3 regions of the Peribacillus sp. JNUCC41 genome follow, and region 2 is predicted to be linked to each of the others. Evidence: riboswitches for the same ligand, from Rfam matches in the RefSeq annotation. Region 2 holds a riboswitch; each other region holds the start of a gene.
What was found. A riboswitch is a leader RNA that binds a small molecule or an ion and turns the genes downstream of it on or off. The one in region 2 is predicted to bind lysine.
Positions count from the first base shown of each region.

Region 1: it holds a riboswitch for lysine, as region 2 does, so the genes downstream of both, JNUCC41_RS07100 (amino acid permease) here and JNUCC41_RS01080 (aspartate kinase) in region 2, are expected to answer to the same signal.
Region 3: it holds a riboswitch for lysine, as region 2 does, so the genes downstream of both, dapA (4-hydroxy-tetrahydrodipicolinate synthase) here and JNUCC41_RS01080 (aspartate kinase) in region 2, are expected to answer to the same signal.

Region 1 is NZ_CP062163.1:1,410,270-1,413,560, reverse strand. Features, by position in the region: gene JNUCC41_RS07100 (amino acid permease) at 1-1,385, opposite strand, end outside; lysine riboswitch at 1,481-1,666, opposite strand; gene JNUCC41_RS07095 (LacI family DNA-binding transcriptional regulator) at 1,922-2,884, opposite strand.
Region 2 is NZ_CP062163.1:218,843-222,133, forward strand. Features, by position in the region: gene JNUCC41_RS01080 (aspartate kinase) at 1-1,225, opposite strand, end outside; lysine riboswitch at 1,314-1,490, opposite strand; gene uvrC (excinuclease ABC subunit UvrC) at 1,552-3,291, opposite strand, start outside.
Region 3 is NZ_CP062163.1:4,776,483-4,779,773, reverse strand. Features, by position in the region: gene dapA (4-hydroxy-tetrahydrodipicolinate synthase) at 180-1,076, opposite strand; lysine riboswitch at 1,211-1,389, opposite strand; partial or broken gene JNUCC41_RS26935 (MFS transporter) at 1,784-2,099, opposite strand; gene JNUCC41_RS23085 (metallophosphoesterase) at 2,403-3,291, shown strand, end outside.

The sequences.
Region 1 (3,291 bases), 1.2 Mb from region 2:
AACCATAGGGCGAAAAATAAAATTAAGCCAATGTAGGAAACAAACATTGAATTCCAGTCGATTCCATCGCTGCTGAAAGCTTGATAGCCTTGTCCGATGATAATGATAAGGCAAAGGACAAGTGCGAATATAGGCCCGAATGGGAAGCCTTTTGCTCGGAATGGTAAAGCATTCATATCAAGGCCTTGAGCTGCGTAAGCTTTGCGGAATCGATAATGGGCAACCGCGATCCCGACCCAGGTGACGAATCCCGCCATGCCTGAAGCGTTCAATAACCAGATATAAACCACGCCATCACCGAAAAATGAAGCTAAGAATGCAACGCAGCCTACTAAAGAAGTCACGATAAGTGCATTCACGGGTACTCCTCTTTTATCTAACTTGCCTAGGAATTTCGGTGCTTTCCCATCACGTGCCAAGTCCCATAGCATACGGGTTGAAGCGTACATGCCAGAGTTACCGGCAGAGAGTACGGATGATAGAATGATCGCGTTCATGATGGATGCAGCAAATGCAAGGCCTGCCCGTTCAAATACAAGCGTGAATGGACTTACGGCAACATCTTCACTCAATAAACGTGAATCGGTAAACGGAATGATCATTCCAATTACAAAAATGGCAAGGATATAGAATAAGATGATGCGCCAGAAAACGGATCTGATCGCCTTTGGGATATTTTTTTCTGGATCCTCACTTTCACCAGCAGTCACTCCAAGCAATTCCGTTCCTTGGAATGAAAAGCCGGCAGCCATGAATACGCCCAGGATCGTGAAGAACCCACCGTTAAAGGGACCTTCGCCCATTGTGAAATTTGAAAAACCAATTGGGTCTTTCCCACCCATGATCCCGAGAATGATCAGTACACCCGTGATCAAGAAAATGACGACTGTCACGACTTTGATCATGGCAAACCAGAATTCTGCCTCCCCGAAACCTTTAACTGACATGTAATTGATAAGAAACATAGTGATTAATGCAATGGCACTCCAGATAATTGAAGGACTATCCGGGAACCAGAACTTCATAATTAAGACAACGGCTGCCAATTCAGCGGCAATGGTGATTGCCCAGTTATACCAGTAGTTCCAACCAATCGCAAAACCGAAAGACGGATCGACGAATTTGGATGCATAGACACGGAATGAACCGGCCACTGGCATGAACGCTGCCATTTCTGCAAGACTTGTCATTAAGTAATAAACCATGATGCCGATGACTGCGTATGCCACCAAGGCACCGCCGGGACCGGCTGAATGAATGGCACCGCCACTTGCTAAAAATAAACCTGTTCCAATCGTTCCACCTAATGAAATCATCATTAAATGACGCGCTTTCAGGCTCCTTTTCAGTTCAGTAGGGCTTGATGCTGATTGTGAATTTGACAATTGATGTTACACTCCTTTTTATTGGAAGGGAACGAAAAATAAAAAACAGCAGTCGAAAAAGATCGACGGCTGTTTATAATAAACCCGTTTATCCTTCCGAAGATAGCTCCCCACGCTTTTTTGAAAAAGCGTGACAGTGGTGTTCCTGTTCGGTAACACCGCCAGCAAGAATATACATGGAATATACCCTTACTTCGGCAATTTATCCTTTCAAACGGAGTCTTGAATTTTCCAGAATCTCGTCCGTTTTACTTTTATAAGCTGCAGCCTCTAACTCATCGGTAAATGAGGAAGTATTCAATTTTCTAAAATCGTTGCGCCAGCTTGTAAGTGACGTCAGACGATAGTTCTCATGAAATTCATGCAATCGCTAATAGATTGCTAGTAATTGAGTAAACTTTACTATATCAAAATTATAAAATAATCTCATGAATATCGCAATGATTATTTTATGTGGTTATTTTTTCCTAGTTAATGAATGATGGCGGCAAGGAAGAATTCAAATGGCTATATACCAAAATAAAGCATGGAGATCATTAAACGGTCCTTCTTTTTATAAGGGCGTAGTCCAGTTTTACATGTTTGACCACCTCAGGATTCTCAAATAGGTCCACAGCCATTTTCCCAATCCATTCCAGCGGCAAGGAAATGGTCGTGATGTCGAGCATTTCACCCAGGCTATCATTATTGAAACCGAGAATGGCCACATCCTCCGGGACCCTTATACCCGATTTCTTAGCGGTGAGAATGAAGCCAGCCGCCGTGTCATCATTCGTGATGATGATGGCTTCAGGTTTATCCATCATCGAATTCCATTCCTGAAACAATTGTTCACCGTCTTTGATGTGATAACTGCCTTCAAACAGCCATTCTTTATTGTTTATCAGTTGATGTTTACTCATGATATCGTTAAAGGCCTTTGTACGATGGGAACTATTTCTGCTCTTTTTACGGCCGAGGCTGTATCCGATTTTCTTATATCCTTTAGCAATCACGTACTCAAGGGCACAGGAGAAAGCTGCATAATGATCAATGCTGATGGATGAGAATTCAGCCTGGGCCGTATCTTCACACAAAATGATTGGTCCGTATTTTTGATATTCCAAAAGGATTTTCATTTCCGAAATCCTTGAACAAACGATAATGCCATCGAGCTGCTTCATTTGCAGCATATTAAAAGCCTCGATTTCCTTCTCTCTGTCATAGTTTGTTTGAAAGATGACGATATGACAGCCAATTGCATTTGCCTGTTTAGTGATTCCGTTAACGATTGCCCCGTAATATGGGTGATTGTTGAAGGGGATGATGATGCCGATAAGATTGGTTTTACCTTTTGAAAGATGAATGGCATTTATGTTTCTCGTATAATTCAAACGATCGATGGCCTCCAAGACGCTCTTTCTTTTATCTGGGCTTACATATGGATGATCATTCAATACACGGGACACTGTTGAGACAGATACACCGGCACATTGAGCTATTTCTTTAATATTTGTCATGGTATCACCGTTTTTTCTTTTTTTATATTGTACAGTATGAAACCCATTTCAGGGCAAGAGGACAGTGTGGGGCTGCTGAAGATTTCTTCAAATAAGGTCTTGTTCTGGTATGGGTTTCATCCTTTAAGATTGTTTTAAGTCTTAGAGGAGGAGGAGACCATGATGTTCCAAACTTTAATCACCCTTTTTGTGCTTTGCGGAATCGAATTGGGATTTGCGTACTTGGCAATTTCCTTGAAAAAGTGAGTGGCAATGCACATGGAATGCGTAAAATCAGCGTTTACTCGTGAATTTTGGCACTTTACTCGTAAAATCAGCGCATTTACCCGTGAATTTCACAACGTTCCGAAATAGCCCCCATAGTTTATATTCACCATTAGAACCCCACAATATAAATATAACTTCAG
Region 2 (3,291 bases):
GCACATTTGCATGCTGACCAAGTTTAAATGCTTCATGAAGGGATTCAACCGCCTTCACCATTTCCTTTTCATTGACGACAGTCGAAACTTTAATTTCCGATGTGCTGACCATTTTCACCTGGATGCCTGTATTGGCCATCACTTCAAACATCTCGGCAGCCACTCCGGGATTGGATACCATACCAGATCCGACGATGGACACTTTGGCCAACCCGCTCTCCGTTTCGACCCGGTCGAATCCCAATTGTTCTTTATTATTTTCCAGCACGATCAAGGCCGCTTCCGTATCTTCACTTTTTGTGGAAAAAGATAGATTGGTCGTATCCTCGGCTGTCATGCTTTGTATGATGATGTCCACATTAATTTGGTTTTTCGCAAGTGTCGTAAAGATTGTGGATAATGCACCAAGTGATTGGGGCAAACCATAAATTGTGACCCTCGTAATACTGTCTTCAAAAGCAATGCCGCGTACAATTAAATTTTCTTCCATAGTTGCTTCCTCCTCAATGATCGTTCCTGACTCTCTCACCATGCTTGAACGGACTTCAAGCGGAATTTGATAATTTTTTGCATATTCGACTGCCCTTGGATGAAGGACGCCCGCCCCCAGGTTGGCAAGTTCCAGCATTTCATCGTAAGAAATGGATTGGAGTTTTCGCGCGCCTTTTATGTAGCGTGGATCCGTTGTGAAAACACCCGTTACATCCGTATAAATATCGCATCTATCCGCATTTAGCGCGGCGGCGATGGCAACCGCCGTCGTATCGGAACCGCCTCGCCCCAAGGTAGTGATTTCCCCATTTACGTCGTTACCTTGGAAACCGGCCACAACCACTATTTTCTTCCGTTGAAGCTGAGCTTGGATCCTTGAAGCATCGATGTTTAAAATTCGGGCATTCCCATGAACGGATTCCGTTTGCATGCCAGCCTGCCAGCCAGTATACGAAATGGCTTCATGCCCTTCTTCAATCAATGCCATCGTTAACAGGGAAATCGTTACCTGTTCCCCAGTAGTCAATAGCATATCCATTTCCCTTTTGCTCGGGTTTCCGGAAATATCACGGGCCATGGCAACCAATTGGTCCGTTGTTTTCCCCATGGCTGAAACAACGACGACTACCTCATTTCCATTCTCCGCTTCCTCGATTACCCGATTGGCAACATTTTTGATTTTTTCTACGCTACCGACGGATGTTCCGCCGAATTTTTGAACGATTAATGCCATCCTCATGCACCCTCTCTACTTTTTAGGCAATAAAAAAAGCAATGAGAAATATCTCATTGCTGTGATCACATATCCAATACTGTAAACACAGTGAGATAGCTCTCCAGGGTATAAACCCTGACAATCCGCCATTTATTAAATGTCGGACCAGGAAAACAAGGTATGAGTCTTGTCTTCCTTCGGCGTCATCCCCTTTCAAAACCTTTCATGGAAGCTCATACTTCTCCAGGTCTTTACTCTTGAATTCCGCACCTCTATCAGCACTTTTAAGTTGTCTAGTTAAAAATTCCTTTTAATCATAGCATAGTGATTTATCGGTAGCAAGATTATTCTTGTAATTTTCTAACGATTCCCTCGGCTACCCCTTTTGGCATACCAGCTTCCATGATTTCCTCGACTGTTGCCTCTTTGATTTTCTTCAATGATCCAAAATGCCTTAATAATTGCTTCCTTCTTTTTTCCCCGACTCCTGGAATATCATCAAGCTGGGAGTGAACCGCATTTTTCCCACGCAGCTGGCGATGAAAAGTAATAGCGAACCGATGCACTTCATCCTGAATTCTTTGCAATAGGTAAAATTCCTGGCTCCGAGAATCAAGAGGTACGATTTCAAGAGGATTTCCGATCATCAATTGCGATGTCCTATGCTTTTCATCCTTAATGAGGCCTGAAAGCGGAATCTCAAGGCCCAATTCATTCTCCAAAATATCCCGAACGGCTTCGACATGTCCCTTTCCGCCATCAATGATGATCAAGTCCGGAAGCGGCAGCCCTTCTTTCAATACTCGTGAATACCTTCTTCTGACCACTTCACGCATCGATTCATAATCATCAGGTCCTTGGACCGTCTTGATCTTATATTTTCGGTACTCTCTTTTTTCCGGCTTCCCATCAATGAACACGACTAAAGCGGAAACAGGGTCACTTCCCTGGATATTGGAGTTATCGAAAGCTTCAATTCGATGCGGGGTGTAGATACCCAGTTGGTTCCCGAGGTTTTCCACCGCATTGATCGTTCTTTCTTCATCCCTTTCAATCAAAGAGAATTTTTCCTGAAGGGCGATGGAGGCATTTTTATTCGCCAATTTAAGCATGTCTTTTTTCGCCCCCCTTTTGGGGTGAATCGTTTTGACCCCAAGCAGTCCTTCGGCCATTTCGGCATCCACTGATTCAGGCAGCAAGATTTCCTTTGGTTTAAAATGGTTCGTAATCTCGTAAAATTGACCGAGGAATGTAAGAAGTTCCTGTTCGGGTTCATCATAGACCGGAAAAAGTGAAACATCCCTTTCTATTAATTTACCCTGCCGAACAAAAAATACCTGTACGCACATCCAGCCTTTATCATAGGCAAACCCAAATACATCCCTGTCGATGAAATCGGTCGTCATCATTTTTTGCTTCTCCATCGTAATATCAATGTGGGCAATCTTGTCACGGAACTCCTTGGCCCTCTCGAAATCGAGCTCTTCTGATGCCACTAGCATTTTTTCAGTCAGTTCTTTTTTTATTTCAGTATGCCCGCCGTTCAAGAACCGGTTGATATCATCCACCATTTTTTTATATTCCTGTTCCTCTACTTCATATACACATGGGGCCAGGCACTGTCCAAGATGATAGTAGAGACAAACGCGATCTGGTAATGTATTGCATTTTCTTAGGGGATAGATGCGGTCGAGCAATTTTTTCGTTTCGTTAGCTGCAAATGCATTCGGATAAGGACCGAAATATTTCCCTTTGTCTTTTTTTACTTTTCGCGTAATGATTAGACGTGGGTGGCGTTCCGCAGTCAGCTTGATGAAAGGATACGTCTTATCATCCTTTAGCATGACATTATATTTTGGGTCATGTTTTTTGATTAAGTTCAACTCTAAAATAAGAGCCTCGATATTGGAAGAGGTGACGATGTATTCGAAATCCTCAATCTCATTCACGAGCCGAAATGTTTTTCCATCATGAGATCCCGTAAAATAAGACCGGACACGATTTTTCAACACCTTCGCTTTGCCTACATATATGATCGTTCCCTGACGATCCTTCATTAAATAACAACCAGGTTGATCGGGAAG
Region 3 (3,291 bases), 930 kb from region 2:
TTTGCCCTTAATCCTATAAAATCATTATATTGCTCAACTAGATTAAGCATTGAGCCATGCAGCGATTAAAAAGCAGTACACTTCATTCAAAGTTTGTACTGCTTTTTTAATTTCGCCCGGTTATTATGGGTTTTAATCAGAAAATCAGTATTGAAGACTCGATTAATGAATCATTAAGTTTATTTACTTAACAAAATTCCTTCTGCGTTACTCGGTTGTAGAGCTATTTGCAGTGCTCTTTTTTCTTCATCGTTTAAAGGGACCAATGGTAAGCGGACACCTCCAACATTTAACCCCCGCATATTTAATGCTGATTTTACCGGTGCTGGGCTTGGTGCAGCAAATAATGCTTTCATAATTGGAAGAAGGTTGCGATGTGCAGTGGCAGCACCTTGGACATCCCCATTTTTAAAGCTATTGATCATTTCTTGCATTTCATTGCCAATTATGTGGGAAGCAACCGAAACAATGCCTGTTCCTCCGATGGCAAAAACCGGTAATGTTAACCCATCATCGCCGCTGTACAATGTAAAATGACTAGTTGTTTTGCTGATGATTTGTGCCATGGCATCTAAGTCACCACTTGCTTCTTTTACTGCCACAATATTGTTGATTTTTGAGAGGCTAACAATCGTCTCAACGGACATGTTCACGACACTTCGTCCTGGGATATTATAAAGCATTACCGGTAATGATGTTGAATGGGCAATAGCACTAAAGTGCTGGAATAATCCTTCTTGAGACGGCTTGTTATAGTATGGGGTAACGAGCATGATTCCGTCGACTCCTGCTGCCTCTGCTTGTTTGGTTAAGCTGATGGAGGCCTTCGTGTTATTTGAGCCAGTTCCAGCTATGACTGGAACTCTTCCATCAACAATTTCTACAACCATTTTGAATAAATCCACTTTCTCTTCTGCAGTTAATGTGGGAGACTCTCCAGTTGTACCAGCTATTACTAATCCATCAGAACCATTAGTAATTAAATAATTTACTAAAGTTCTCGTAGCATTAAAATCAACCTCATCATTATGATTAAACGGGGTAACCATTGCGGTTAAAACTTGGCCAAAATTCATAACTTCACACCCTTTTGTATAATTTTTATAAAAATTCAGAGGTGGTTAGGGCCATTCAGGAATAAACGCAAAAAAGCAACAACGAGGATTCGCTGCTGCAGTAGAAACAATATTTATCAAAAAAATGTTTCCGCGCATAAGATAGCCCTCCATATAGTTTCCTATATGACAGTCCTGCATTTATTCAATAGCAGAACCAGCTTCAAGAACATGAGATTCTTTCCGCTTCGGCAAATTCCCCTTTCCACAATAGTCATGGGATCTCATTCTCCTCAAAATGTGTACTAATGGTCTTTGCTCCTCTATCCTCACTTCAAAAAAAGTATGAAGTAAGAAAATATTTAATTGACTGTAATATAACAAGGAATCCTCTTTATTGCAAGGACAATTTAGAAATGTTTTTTTAGAATACATGGATTCACCTTTTTTAATATTATGTAATCTCAACATTTATAGTTTTTATTAAACAAACTGTATGAAAAGTTTCAATCTTTTATAGTCAGTTTTACAATTTATAAAGCTTATGAAAATTGATATGTATCTTATGAATACTTAGAATGATGATCAAGGTGGGGAGTACGACATGATACAAATTTAACAAAGGGCAGAAAAGATATGAAAATCAGTGTCGTTTAGCAAGCGAGAAAACGGATCGCTTCCATGTAAGTAGGACTCCATTGATTCAATTACACTATCAAAAAATTGAAAAGGATGGCCATTGATAACATCAAGCTAATGTTAACCAAACCAAAGACAAAATTATCTGTGGTCCGATAAAAACTGGTCAGAACAATTGCATGCAAGAGGAAAACAAACCGAAGATGTTCGATAGCATTATAGCTGGCAATAATACCAGCGAGTATGTTGCTGAAAATGGATATAAATCCACAGCCAAACAAGATCAAACGGATTGAACTCTTGTTGCTTTCATTCCTTTCAGGATTGGAACGAGATACGTATAACAGAATACCTATCTACAAATCCATGAGATGGAATGATAAAAGCCATTAAGATTCGTGGGGATAACTACGTAGTTTAGGGGTAGTTCCCCCATTACATCAAGCAAAGGCAAATCATTACTACAAGCGAAAAATTATCTTGAGTCTTCCTCAGAAACAATTTAAGTGAACGGAAGGACTATTGGCCATAGGTATTATTTGATTTATTAATATTTAAATTACACTGAACCTATATTTTATTAATAATGTAAAGTTACTATTTAATTGGTAAACCATATAAAAATTAAAAAATAAGGAGGATATTTTACTTCTTGGGAAATACTTACATAATCATAACGGCTAAACGATATATAGGAGGAAAATGATTTTGAAAGCGAAAAATAAATTTGCTGCAATGTTGACAATTGTGACGGTGGGATTAACAACATCTTTATCAAATGTACAAGCATTCTCGGAATCTTCAAATTCAGATAATAAACGTAAACCCGAGCTCGTTTTTCCTGTTATCAGTGATGTACATATAAATGATGGATCAACTGCTGATATGAACAAGTTTAGAACAGCGATGGATCAATTAAACAAAGCTGCGCCTAAACAGGATGCTTTTGTTGTCGTTGGGGATTTAACGGACTATGGCTACGCTACTGAATATGATAAGTTCTTCTCCATTTATAATGAGAAGAAACAAGGCGATGTTCAATCCATGTTCACTATGGGAAACCATGATTATTGGAATGGACTTTCAGTAGAAAAAGCACAAGATCGTTTTCTCGAAAAAACAGGAATGGATTCTCTTTACTATCATAAAAAAGTAAATGGATATGATTTTATTACGTTAAGTCCGGAAAATGGTAATACGCATGGTTTATATTCTGTTCATCAAATTAACTGGCTCGGCGAAAAGTTAGCTGCAGCAGAAAAAGAGAATCCGGGCCAACCAATCTTTGTTTTTCTTCATCAACACATTAAAGACACTGTGTATGGAAGTGACTTATGGGGAACTCAGGAAAATAAAGAACTTTTATATGATACATTAAAGAAACATCCACAGGTAATTACATTTTCAGGCCATTCTCATTATCCACTTGAAGACCCTAGAACGATTCATCAAAAAGACTTTACGTCTGTTGGCACGTCTTCTGTAAGTTATTTAGAATTAGAGCCGGGCAAACTTCAAGGGTTTCATCCTGAAGGATATCGGGATATTAGTCAAGGTATGATTGTAGAAGTTTATAATAATGAAGTTGTCCTTAAAA